Regions from separate parts of the Marinagarivorans sp. genome, predicted to be linked through region 1. Evidence: predicted binding sites of a transcription regulator. Region 1 holds the regulator's gene; each other region holds the start of a gene.
What was found. Region 1 encodes LexA, which represses DNA repair genes until DNA is damaged. Its sites were predicted from a motif close to ACTGTNTNTANANACAGT; they were not measured.
Positions count from the first base shown of each region.

Region 2: a site for LexA is predicted at 2,513-2,530, ahead of AC3A8L_RS05145 (DNA polymerase II). Genes of this name have one in related genera too.
Region 3: a site for LexA is predicted at 2,604-2,621, ahead of recN (DNA repair protein RecN). Genes of this name have one in related genera too.

Region 1 covers NZ_CEXWTU010000036.1:19,057-23,599, forward strand. Annotated here, with positions in the region: gene AC3A8L_RS06470 (YbeD family protein) at 1-124, opposite strand, end outside; gene AC3A8L_RS06475 (D-alanyl-D-alanine carboxypeptidase family protein) at 121-1,284, opposite strand; gene lexA (transcriptional repressor LexA) at 1,519-2,121, shown strand; gene AC3A8L_RS06485 (hypothetical protein) at 2,125-2,574, shown strand; gene hisF (imidazole glycerol phosphate synthase subunit HisF) at 2,703-3,476, opposite strand; gene hisA (1-(5-phosphoribosyl)-5-[(5-phosphoribosylamino)methylideneamino]imidazole-4-carboxamide isomerase) at 3,483-4,223, opposite strand; gene hisH (imidazole glycerol phosphate synthase subunit HisH) at 4,279-4,543, opposite strand, start outside.
Region 2 covers NZ_CEXWTU010000026.1:7,314-11,856, forward strand. Annotated here, with positions in the region: gene AC3A8L_RS05145 (DNA polymerase II) at 7-2,400, opposite strand; gene AC3A8L_RS05150 (hypothetical protein) at 2,625-3,515, opposite strand; gene AC3A8L_RS05155 (vanadium-dependent haloperoxidase) at 3,898-4,543, opposite strand, start outside.
Region 3 covers NZ_CEXWTU010000171.1:5,333-9,875, reverse strand. Annotated here, with positions in the region: gene dnaK (molecular chaperone DnaK) at 1-1,644, opposite strand, end outside; gene grpE (nucleotide exchange factor GrpE) at 1,859-2,437, opposite strand; gene recN (DNA repair protein RecN) at 2,641-4,302, shown strand; gene AC3A8L_RS15665 (shikimate kinase) at 4,334-4,543, shown strand, end outside.

The DNA.
Region 1 (4,543 bases):
CATGCCGGGCAACAACCTCAAGAACAGCGGCTTCATAACCCTCAAATGCTGTACCGATGATTTTAATAGGATAATCAGGACAAGGGAATTCAATTAGGGGGCGATCGGGCGCTTGCTCACTCATGACAATAGCCCATCAATAAACAACATAAAACTATCCCACAAGCGAGCAAAAAAACCTGCCTGCTCAACCGCATATAGCGCAACCAAGTTGCCTTCATACAGCGTTTCACCGTCGTAGATGATCGCTAAAGTACCCAATGCCTGCCCCACAGCAACTGGCGCTTTAATTGTGTGATCCACAGTGGTGACGAGCTCTAAGTTATCGCCTGCGCCCCTTGGAATCGTTAAGGTAACATCATCCAATACACCCAAAGAAACCTGCTTGTTTAAGCCCTGCCATATTCTCTCATCAAGTAGCGCCTGCTGTCCTTTAATAGCAGTATGCGTTGAGAAATACCGAAAACCATAAGACAGCAATTTTTGCGACTCCACCGCACGGGCTTCTTTTGACCGAGTACCTAGTACCACAGAAACCAAGCGCATGCCTTCTTTTTCAGCCGTCGCAACTAAACAATATCCTGCAGCATCTGTATGGCCAGTTTTCAAGCCATCAACACTACTATCTCGAAACAGCAAGCTATTGCGGTTATCTTGTTTAATGCCGTTATAGGTAAAGCTTTGCTCGGCATAAAGGTCGTAGTGATCTGGATGATCATAGATAGTTGCTTGCGCAAGCAGGGCTAAATCGCGCGCCGTCGTTAAATGGCCTTCGGCAGGCCAACCCGTCGCATTTTTAAAATGTGTATTTTGCATACCAAGCAAGGTAGCCGTTTGATTCATCACATCCGCAAAAGCGCCCTCACTTCCTGCGATATGTTGAGCTAATGCAATGGAAGCATCGTTACCAGACTGAATAATAACGCCGCGCAATAGATCAATAACCTCAACCTCAGAGCGTGGCTTTAAGAACATTGTAGAACCACCGCTTGAGGTGCCGCCACGGCGCCAAGCATCATCGGTGACGTATACCTTATCTTGTTCACTTAAATCGCCGCGCGCAACCTCCTCCGAGACAATATAGCTTGTCATGATTTTGGTAAGGCTTGCGGGGGGCAACTGGAAATCGGCCTGCTCTTCAATAAGAACATGTCCAGTTTGCGCATCAATAAGAATGTACGCTTTGGCCGCAACCTGTGGTGGCTTTGGAATGATGATGTCACGCGCGACCGCAAACTGCGATACGCCCGCCAGTAAGACCGCTTGCGCGAAGGACCTGCACATCTTGCTTTTGAAAATCATGATAAAAGTAGTTATCCGTAGCCAAAAGTCGCGATTATAGCAGCATTGACATCACAAATTCCAAAGCCTTACGGCCACTAAACCGCGCAAACCGCAACGATCAACTAATATCAACAATTTAACTCGGTTCACTTAAAAGGCGCTTGCACAAAGTTCAATACTGCTTATAATTACATACTGTACAGCCAACCAGTACTTTTAACCCTTGGAGGCAACATGTCCAAACTTACCGCCAGACAACAGCAAGTCTTTGATGTGATCAAGTCGCATATGGAAGACACCGGCTGCCCGCCCACCCGCGTAGAGCTTGCGAAAATACTGGGCTTCAAGTCAGCTAATGCTGCAGAAGAACACATTAAAGCGCTTGCACGCAAAGGCGCCATCGAGATCATAGAAGGGGCTTCACGCGGTATTCGCCTGCCAGAAGCAGCCCGGGGAATCCCTCTAGTAGGCCGCGTTGCCGCTGGAAACCCTATTCTAGCGACCGAGCATATAGAAGATTATCTGCCCATCCCTCAAAACTTCTTCCATCCTTCTGCCGACTATCTATTAGAGGTACATGGCATGAGCATGAAAGATGCTGGCATTTTGGATGGCGATCTTCTTGCCGTTCGTGAAGCTAAAACCGCTAAAAACAACGATATTGTTGTTGCTCGTGTTGAGGATGAAGTCACGGTGAAACGTTATCGTCGCGAGGGCAACCGGGCAATAGTACAGCTTTTCCCTGAAAATGAAGATTTCGATGTTATTGAAGTTGATTTGCGCGATAGCAATTTTGCCATCGAAGGCATTAGCGTTGGCGTAATTCGCCGAGGATAAACCATGCAAGCTCTCTCTTTGAAACAAACTGACGAATCGCCCCTTAACGGCAGAGGTCACCCACAAGATCGCGCAGCAACAAGAACCTCTAAGGTTAGCGAGATCATATTGGCCGGCAACAATCCTCAAGGCGACCTAACCTTCGCCATGCTTGCTCACCTAAGCCATCAGCATAAAGCGGATAGCAACGGAGGCCGATGGTTAACGTGGATATGCCCAATGCTGATAAGCCGGGAAGCGCTAGCGCAGTTTAACTTTGACGTAATGGGCCTTAGAATCCTACACCCAAAGAGAGAAGCCGACATACCTCAACTAATGCAAGATGCTTTGAATGCAGGCACCAGCCACACTGTGGTTGCGCACTGCCAGGGTATCAGCAGTAAACTATTTCCCTGGCTAGAAAATGCGGCGCATACAGGCGATAGCAGCGCCTTAATCATTCGACCGCAATAAACGCCAGAAAGTATCACAACCAAGCTCCTCCTCGACCCTCCGCTGCTTCATTCTTGTTCGCCATTCAAGGATGGAAAAGCGGAGTTTTTTGCTTCAAGGGATTAAGTAAAACTCAAAAAGCACCAAAGCTAAAACCGAATTTCAATACCACGTTCAGCCATATAGGCCTTCGCCTGCGGCACGGTATACTCACCAAAGTGAAAGATACTCGCAGCCAGAACTGCATCCGCACCACCGAGCTCGACACCATCTACCAAGTGCTGAAGATTACCAACACCTCCACTGGCGATGACTGGCACAGCTACCGCATCGCTAATCGCTCGCGTCACGCCAAGATCAAAGCCCTGTTTAACCCCATCGTTATCCATGCTCGTTAACAAAATCTCACCAGCGCCTAGCTCGACCATCTTAACACCCCAAGCGACAGCATCTATCCCCGTTGGTTTTCGTCCACCATGGGTAAAAATCTCCCATCGAGGAACCTCACCTTCAGCACTCACTTTTTTTGCATCAATCGCAACAACGATACATTGCGAGCCAAATTTGTCGGCAGCTTCTTGAACAAAATCAGGATTAAAAACAGCCGCTGAGTTAATGCCAACCTTATCGGCGCCTGCATTCAACATATTGCGAATATCTGCAACAGTTCGAATGCCACCACCAACCGTTAACGGAATAAAAACCTCAGAGGCAATCGCTTCAACCGTATGGATTGTTGTGTCTCGGGCTTCGTGCGAAGCTGTGATATCCAGAAAGGTGATTTCGTCGGCACCTTGTTGATTGTACTTTTTAGCGATTTCAACGGGATCACCAGCATCGCGTATATCAACAAACTGAACGCCTTTGACAACGCGACCTTTATCTACATCTAAACAAGGAATAATACGCTTTGCTAAAGCCATGACCGATTAACCCTTTTTATCGCACAAGGCCTGAGCCTCAGCCAAGTCCAATGTATCTTCATAAATTGCACGCCCAGTAATCGCACCGCAAATTCCGGCGCCCTCTGCACTTGCAGCCAATAAAGCACTGATATCGTTGATATCAGTAATGCCGCCAGAAGCAATAACCGGCAAGCTGGACGCCTTCGCCATAGCCACTGTTGCCTCAACGTTTACGCCCTGCATCATGCCGTCACGGTCAATGTCGGTGTAAACAATACTACTAACGCCATCTTGCTCGAAGCGCTTCGCCAAATCTGTAGCTTTCAAGGTTGAGACTTCCGCCCAACCATCGGTTGCCACTAAACCTTTTTGCGCATCCAAACCCACAATCACATGCCCTTCAAAGGCCTTACACATTTCAGTGACAAACTGCGGCTCTTTAACGGCTTTTGTACCGATGATGACATACTTAACACCCGCATTTAAGTAGTATTCGATGGTCTCGGCACTGCGAATACCGCCACCAATTTGGATGGGTAAATCGGGGTAAGCTTTGGCTATTGCAGTAACAATTTCGCCATTTACAGGTTCACCGGCAAATGCGCCATTAAGGTCGACCAGGTGCAATCGACGAGCACCCTGATCTACCCATTTTTGAGCCATGCTGACGGGATCATCCGAAAAAACGGTGGAATCTTCCATAACACCTTTGCGTAAACGCACACACTTACCGTCTTTTAAATCAATGGCGGGAATAATTAACATGAATAAATACCTTAAGAAACAATCTGTAATCTAGCGTGGAGTAAGCCATTACAATTTATGGCCGACCATCCCAAGCTACGAAATTTTTCAATAGTTGCAGGCCATTGCTATGGCTTTTTTCAGGATGAAATTGCGCCGCAAACACATTATCGCGAGCCAATGCTGCAACAAAATCCAAACCGTGATGAGTCTTACCCGCCACCAATGCTTGGTCTTGCGCCTGCACATAATAGCTATGCACAAAGTAAAAACGGCCGCCATCTTCAATTGAATGCCACAGCGGGTGTGCCATTGTCTGTGCAACGTTATTCCAGCCCATA
Region 2 (4,543 bases), on a different contig from region 1:
ATAAATTTACTCCTTAAACAACGGAAGTTGCGCTGCGGTAATATCTTCAAAATGCAGACCGATAAATTGCAAAACACTATCTGCAACAGGCTTTAGTTGACGTTCAACATATTCGTTGTAAGCAATGGTGCCTTGAAACTGCAGCTCGGCAGCATCCTCGTCGACGGGCTCTGGGCCGGTAGTGGTTAATAGGTAACTTATCCAGTCACCGCGCTGCTTGTGTATGCCTTGCGCACTAAGGCGCTTCGCTGCTTGAACATGCGGCGGAATATTTTTTTGGTAGTCCTCTATATTTCGGCGTAGGCGTTTGCGATAAATGAGATCGTGATTGCGTTCACCTGCGAGAACGGCAAGGGTCGTTGTGCGGATAAAATCTTCAACATGAGCATCTTCAAAAACAAGTTGATAAAGTGTTTCTTGGAATTTTTTTGCTAGAGGAGTCCAGTCTGTTCTAACGCTTTCTAGGCCTTTAAATATAAGCTGTTCTTTACCATTTTTACGGATAATACCTGCATATCGTTTTTTACTGCCCAGCGTAGAGTTTCGGATCGTTGGCATCAGAAACTTCAAATAATGGGTTTCAAATTCGACCTCAAGGGCACTGTCGATATTATATTGATCAAGCAGCTGTTGCTGCCAATTTTGATTAAGTTGCGTTGCGAGATTATTACCGATAATTTGAGATTCTACTTCGCTTTTTTCGTTGCCAATCCATACAAAAACAGAATCAGTATCGCCATATATCACCTGATAGCCTAGCGCTTCAATCCACTCCTGAGTTTGTTGAATGATTTGGTGGCCACGCAAGGTAATCGAGCTGCACACCCTCGGATCGAAAAATCGGCAACCGGTAGAGCCGAGTACGCCATAAAACGAATTCATAATTATTTTAATGGCTTGGGATAGCGGCTGATCATTGTGTTTTTTTGCATTGTCGCGGGCTTGCCATAGATCCTTAATAATACGAGGTAGTAGGTGTTCGCTCTTAGAAAAAAAAGCATCATTAAAACCAGGTACTAACTCCTCTTTGGGCGGCACTGAATGCTGGGCATACCAATAACTGTAGGGGTCGATAAAAAAAGTGCGAATAATACTGGGATATAGGCTTTTAAAATCTAAGACTAAAACATTCTGGTAAATGCCGGGCATAGAGTTTAGTACATAGCCGCCTGGGCTAATAATCGTCGACTGAAGCTCGCCTAAATTAGGAGCAATGTAACCCTTGCGATGAAGTTGCGGAAGGTAGGCAAATTCAAAGGATGCTACCGATCCACCCATTTTATCCATGGCTAGCCCAGTTAATTGGCTGCGTGCAATGGCGAATTCCAACAGTTTTGTTTCTACAAATATAGACCACACCAGTTTACAGTCGTGTAGGTTATAGGCTGCGAGGTCTTTAGGGTTATGAATATAGAGCTGGGTTATTTCATCACCACGGTGTTGCGATTGAATTAATTTTTTATCATCAACAACAATTTTAGCAACATCGTTCAGTTTGAAGCTGGGGAAGTTATAGGTTGCTGATTTGAGTATCTCGATACCGTCAAGTACCACTCGGCCGGGCACTGTTAGGTAAAAGCGCCTATTGTCTTTATCTTCGCGCCATTTTAAAGGTTTATGCCCACGACTTATGGCCAGTGGTATTTTGTGTTTTTGGCATAAGTCATCAAGCACTTTTAAGTCGAACTGTACGACATTCCAGCCCATTAAAATATCGGGGTCGTATTCTTGTAACCACTGGAAAAAACGGAGTAAGCAATCTTTTTCAGTGAGGCATACCGTGATAGGAGCAGACGATTGATCGCTGGGTTGAGCAATTGCAGTAGTGGTTTCTTCGGGCCAATCGGGATGTTGCACAATAAAAACAATATTGATATCGGGGTTGTAGGCCGCTATAGAATAAAGAGTATTGGCATCCATGGTAGTTTCGATATCAATGGATAAGCTACGAAATTGTGGTTGATACTCACAGGGGCTTAAACGAGGATTTTTGCACAATTGATAATCTGCACAACGATCAAAATCTCCCTCAATACTTAAGCCTCCGGTAATAAAACGCTCCATCAAAAAGCGTTCTGGTGGCCGTATATCGGCTTCCCAAACGGGGATGCGATATTTTTGTAATCGACTTTCAGCATCGCGTGCAGCGCGATAACTCTGGAAGTAGAGTGGGCAAGTGCGCTCATTCAGGTAATTTTTAAAGTATTTGTTGCCCGCGCGGTATTGGCGCCGGAGATGCTGAGCCACTGCGGGTAGATCATCTACGCGAACAAAAATTACAGCTTCTTGTTGTTCAATCTCGATACAAATCGGGCCGCTATCACTCAAGCACCAAAACTCTAGCGTGATGCCATTAGGGGTGTCGTGCCATTGTTTTGTGAGAAGGAATGCGTTGATCAAGAGGGCGTGCTCTAGTAAGGAGGTCGCCATCTTAGCATCAGATGGGGCAATATTATTGGCCCCAAGGCATCATCAATGCAGATTTATCGTAAAAGGGTGTAATGAGGAGAATGCTGGTTATCAAAACAGTTTTTGTTGCTATAAAAGTAACATCGAAAAGGGAGAGGCCGAAGCTCATCAGTAATGTAAAGCCCACCCACTATTAAGGTGGGCTTTTCATATATTCAGCGCGGTAAGGTGAACATCAATTGTGGTATTGCAACAATGCCTGGGCCGCCGTTAAAAGGGGCCACTAAGGTTTGCTCGGCCACAGTGCCGTAAACGCGGCCCTCGGGGTGTAATACCAAGTGCAAATTAAGGGGTTGGTATTGCTCGTTTTTCGACCATGTTTGCGGGCAAAACCCCATATCCCGTGAGCCTGAAATTCGACCATAGCGATCGGCCACAAATACATTGGCAGATGCGCCGCCAAAGGCAAGGTCGGGTTGGAAGCCGCCTGTGCCTAGTGGGGGTGGCGGATTGACCTGATCAAAATAAAATAACCAGAGTGTATAGAGTCCGCCAGGTACTAAATTGGAGGCCCTAATGTGGTAGCTGTTGTCATTCGGTTTGCAGCTAAAGGTCATATTTCCCTTGGCAGCGAGCCAATCGTCTACGGTATAACCAAAAGACTGCGAGCCATTACTGGCTTCATGCCATTGCGCATTGTGAACGGAGGGTAAAGGCTTCTCCTGTCCGTCGCTGGTAAAAATTTGAGGGAAATCACTTAATCGAATGTTCTGATTTTTAGGGAATTCGGAGGTGACTTCACTATTAAAAATGAATTGATAAATGGCGGGGTCGGCATAAGTGCAAAGTTCCGATGTGGTATCGGTATTTGCCGTAATTGGACTTGCGTGTTCTTCCCCGCATACGCCATTAAGGCTGAAGCTTAGCGGTCCGACGATAGGAAGATTTTTAACCGGTTCTCCCATGCGCTGGTTCCAGCCTGTTACCGCTTCACCCTTCACCCTTTTTTGTGAGTATTGCCCATCGCGGTGAGTGCCGGCAAAGCTGCTGCTAGCATTTAAGGTGGCCAGTAGGCCTAGCGCGCAAAGTAAATAACGATGTTTCATGGATTACTCCTAGGGGGCGAGGGAATAATAGTTTATCCAATTAGGCGAAGAGATCGGCATTCTTATCAAGGCGCTGAAAGGGGCGCATGCCGAGGCCTGTAACGCTTTGAGCAACGAAGGTAAGGATGTCGACATCAAGCATTAGTGGATGAAATATTGCTTCCTCGTCCCTAAATTAAATGCCAAAAAAAGGGGCATCACACAGTGATTGCCCCTTAGGGGTGAGCATGAAATAACTTCCCGTTTTTGAATTCCCGGGTGCACGCTGCCTTCGTTAAAAATATTTGTAATAGCCGGCTGTTACAAATATTTTCGACTCGTCAAGCAAGCACCCACAAACCCAAACTCCAGCAACTTATTCCGTGCGCGCCCCTTATTCAAATTAACGAGCGCGACCTTTAATGTGGCGCTTCACAAAGCGGAAAGCTTTATTCCCAACGCGCTCACCAATGCTAAAACCGGCAGTGACAGAGTCTGGAAAATGAACACCAGCATCAAGACGGCTTTGACCACACTTCTCTTTTAGTTCTGACCAGGTAGCGAAGTGAAGATCGGTGTCCTGCTGTGGTGTAAAACCTTTTTCGTAAGTCGAGCCGCCTTTTGGAATTGAAACGGTCCAATCAAGTGAATCTTCACGGAAGAACTTACGCAAAACATTAGTATGCGCCGCACAAAATGCAGCAGAGCCCGATGGGTATTCTGGGTGATCGGCAACGGGTAAATAGCTTGTCCACTGATTGGCGGGGATGTTATCTACAGTACCTTTTCCTGGTCCGCCCCAGCCTGTAACTTCTTGGTCACCATAGAGGTATGCGATGGCAGTCCAAGGGCGAACGGCATCAAATTTAGTTTTTTGATGCCAAATTGCAATTGATGTATCAAAGGCAGAAAGGTTGGCAAGAAACTCCATTTGAATAGTTTCGATAAAGCCGAGACCTTTTGATTTAGCCGCAAATTGACCTGAAAAACCCAAGCTACGTAATTTGTAATCAAATAACTCTGAAAGTAATTTCTTTTCGTCGGTAAGG
Region 3 (4,543 bases), on a different contig from region 1:
TTTCTTGGTCGCGTGAATCAAACCTTCCAAAGTATTTCGGCTGGTCACAATCTCTTCGAACTTCAGGTCAGCCTCAGCATTGGCTTCAGCATCTTGAACCATCTTATCAATTTCTTCATCGCTCAATCCCGACGAAGCTTTAATAACGATCGATTGCTCTTTACCTGTCGCTTTGTCTTTCGCTGAAACATTCAAGATACCGTTAGCATCAATATCAAAAGTCACTTCGATTTGCGGCATGCCACGAGGTGCAGGCGGGATATCAGCTAAGTCAAAACGGCCCAAAGACTTGTTGCCAGATGCTTGCTTACGCTCGCCCTGAACAACATGAATAGTCACCGCAGTTTGGTTATCGTCTGCCGTTGAGAAAGTCTGTGACTTTTTGGTTGGGATGGTCGTATTTTTATCGATCAAAGGAGTAGCTACGCCACCCATCGTCTCAATACCCAAAGTTAAAGGGCTTACGTCCAACAACAATACGTCTTTTACATCACCAGAGAGTACGGCGCCTTGAATGGCCGCGCCCATTGCTACAGCTTCATCAGGGTTTACATCTTTACGCGGCTCTTTACCGAAGAATTCTGTAACGTACTTTTGAACCATAGGCATGCGCGTTTGGCCGCCGACCAAAATCACATCATCAATTTCACTGGCAGAAAGATCGGCATCGGCAAGCGCAGTTTTCAATGGCTCGAGTGAACGCTTTACAAGATCTTCAACTAACGACTCAAGTTTCGAGCGAGTTAACTTAACAACCAAATGCTTTGGTCCCGTTGCATCAGCTGTGATGTACGGCAAGTTAACTTCAGTTTGTTGGCTTGAAGATAACTCAATTTTTGCTTTTTCAGCCGCTTCTTTTAAACGTTGCAGTGCTAACGGGTCGTTATGTAAATCGATGCCATTACTGCTCTTAAATTCAGCAGCCAAAAATTCAATCAAACGCAAGTCGAAATCTTCACCACCTAAAAACGTATCGCCATTAGTCGCCAGAACTTCGAACTGGTGCTCGCCATCAACATCCGCAATTTCAATGATTGAGATATCAAATGTACCGCCACCCAAGTCATAAACAGCAATTGTACGATCACCTTCAGCTTTATCCATGCCATAAGCTAATGCCGCTGCCGTTGGCTCGTTGATAATACGCTTAACATCTAAGCCTGCAATTTTACCGGCATCTTTTGTTGCTTGGCGCTGTGAATCATTAAAGTACGCAGGAACAGTAATAACCGCTTCGGTTACTGCCTCGCCTAAATAGTCTTCGGCCGTTTTTTTCATCTTTTTCAAGACTTCAGCTGAAATCTGTGGTGGTGCCTTTTTATCGCCTTTGATCTCTACCCATGCATCACCATTGTCTGCACCGACAATTTTATACGGCACCATGGAGATATCTTTTTGAACAACAGTATCTTTAAACTTGCGACCAATCAAACGCTTAACCGCAAATAAAGTATTGTTAGGGTTAGTTACAGCTTGACGCTTTGCGCTTTGGCCAACCAACACTTCGCCATCTTCAGCGAAAGCGACAATGGATGGTGTCGTGCGATCACCCTCTGCATTCTCAATGACTTTTGGCTTGCCGCCCTCTAAAACAGAAACGCATGAGTTGGTTGTACCCAAGTCAATACCAATAATTTTACCCATAATATGCTCCTCTAGGCCTTCGCCTGATCTTACTTTTACCGCTGCTTACAGCGTTAAAAATTTAACTGTGTTTAAAAATTTATTTGAGGCATGCTAACTTAATCAGGATCAAGTGCATAAACCATCTACGCCACTGGCTTTTCCGAAACCGGCGCACCACTGCATGCATGCTATATTGGCGCTGTTGCTAATATTTCAACCGCAACTCATCGTTTTATTCTGCTTTACTGACGACAACCATCGCAGGGCGCACTAGGCGACCATTTAAGGTGTACCCGCGCTGGAAAACATTAATGACGGTGTTTGGTTCAACATTAGGGTCCGGCACCATCGACATCGCTTGATGTAACTGAGGGTCGAAAGGCTCGCCAGCAGGATCCACCGCTTCAACGTTATGGCGCTTCAAGCCATCGGCCATAGACTTTAGGGTAAGCTCAACACCCTCAATAATAGTTTCGAGACTACCCTGCTGATTACTGGCCGCCTCAAGGGCGCGCTCTAGATTATCGGCTACCGGTAACATGTCGCCTACAAACTTATCCAAGGCAAACTTGTGTGCTTTCTCTACATCCTGCTGTGCGCGACGGCGAGCATTTTGCATTTCTGCAGAAGCTCGCAGGACCTGCTCTTGGGCACCAGCAACTTCATTCTTTAAAGCTTCAATTTCAGCTTGCAGCGCAGCCACATCGATGGACTCTGGCGCCGCTGTATCAACAGAGCTCAACTCGACTTGATCGTCTTCTAGCGCTTCTGTTTCATTTGTTTGTGTTTGCGAAGGATCTTGGCTCACAATTGCATCTCCTAACCAGCCGTTTAAATTGTTTCAGTAATCGTAAGCTCGCCTAGGGCGAACTCAGACAAAAAGTACTTTTCAGTGGAAGAGTTAATGGGGGCAGGTAAAAGCGATTCAAGGGTTTAAGCGACAGATAACACGAACCCTTGGTAAAGCGAACAAAAGTACTGTATAAACAACCAATACATTTACGGAGAGCCGCCATGCTTAGCCACCTTGACGTACACAACTACACACTCGTTGATAGTCTCGATTTAGAGTTTCAGCCAGGCCTCACCACCTTAACAGGGGAAACTGGCGCTGGAAAATCGCTACTGCTTGATGCCATAGGGTTGGCCATTGGCAATAAAGCCCGCGGCGAAGCCATTCATGACTCCGCCGCAAACGCAGAAGTCTCCGCACTATTTGACCTTAGCGCGCAGCCCCATATTAAGAAATGGCTAGAGGAACAGGACATTGCCATTAACGGCGATGAATGCCTTCTTAAACGAATAATAACCCCTCAAGGGCGCTCTCGCTGCTCAATTAACGGCCATAGCGCCACCCTTTCACAACTCCAAGAACTTGGCCGTAAACTTGTTAACATTCACGGCCAACATGAACACCAAGCATTACTTACCCCGAACACACAACGGCGCTTACTGGACACTTTTGGCAGCTACCCTCACTTAACCAGTGCGACAGACAAGGCCTTTAAGCACTGGAGGCAAGCAGAACAAGCATTGGCATCCGCCCAAGAAATCGCAGACTCTCAGGGCGCTCAATACCAACTTTTAAAGTACCAAGTCGATGAGCTAACACTCCTAGAGCTTCAAGGTAATGAAGTTAAAACTTTAGAAGCTCAGCAAAAAAGACTATCCAATGCCGAAGAACTGAAAGAAACCTGTGCATCCATCATTCACTGTGGTCGCGATAGCGAGCAAAGCATACAAACACAGCTGCATTGGTGCACCACACAACTACAATCCCTCATCAAGCATGACGCATCATTTAATGATGCCTGTGAAATGCTCAAAACAGCGTTAATTAACGTTCAAGAAGCCATAGATAATGTGGACGGCACCGCACAGAGCTATAGCGAGGAAGAGTGCAGCCTTGCCAATATTGAAGAGCGTCTTTCAGCTATTTATACCGTTGCACGTAAACATAAAGTACAGCCCAGCACGCTGTACGAACACCACCAAGCATTGATCGCCGAACTGGAGGGACTCGCATGCAGTGACGAACATATTACGATACTGACAAAAGAGTCCTTACTAGCACTCCAGGCCTACACAGATAATGCCGACAAGCTCCATGGAGATAGAGTCAAAGCCTCAAAGCGCCTCTGCAAAGCCATCAACCAGCGCTTAAAAGCTTTGAATATGGAGCACGCGAGCTTTTTTATCGACTTCGAAGCCAATAATGCACCAAGCCAATATGGTAACCATAGCGTTAAGTTTCTCATCTCAACCATACCGGGTAAGCCAGCAGGCTCACTGCAAAAAGTGGCTTCAGGTGGCGAACTTTCACGTATAAGTTTAGCAATACAAGTGGTCACTGCAGCCATCCAGACCACACCCACATTAATTTTTGATGAAGTCGACGCCGGCATTGGTGGCACCACAGGCGATACTGTTGGCTCACTTTTACGCGAGCTAGGCAGTAAAGTACAAGTCTTATGCGTAACCCACCTCGCCCAAGTCGCCAGCAAGGCTCACAACCACTTAAACGTAAGAAAAACCAAACAGCGAGATACAATACGGTCAGAAATAACGGCGTTAAGCGGAGATGATATTATTGCCGAAATTTCGCGTATGGTTGGCGGGCCTATAGACTCAAATGAAGCCCTTGCTCACGCGCGCCAAATGATATCAACACATTAAAAAGCACCGACGGGGGGATATGGGCAGGAGCATGGCAAAAAATAACATTGTCTTGATAGGTATGGCTGGTGCCGGTAAAAGTACAGTAGGCCATATCCTCGCACAGCTGCTCGGTTATGGCTTTATCGACAGCGATGAACTAATCGAACAGGAACAAAAGAACTCACTACAGAGGCTACTGGATGAACAGGGTTATATTCGCCTTCGCGAAATGGAAGCACAAGCGCTACTAGCCATTGAA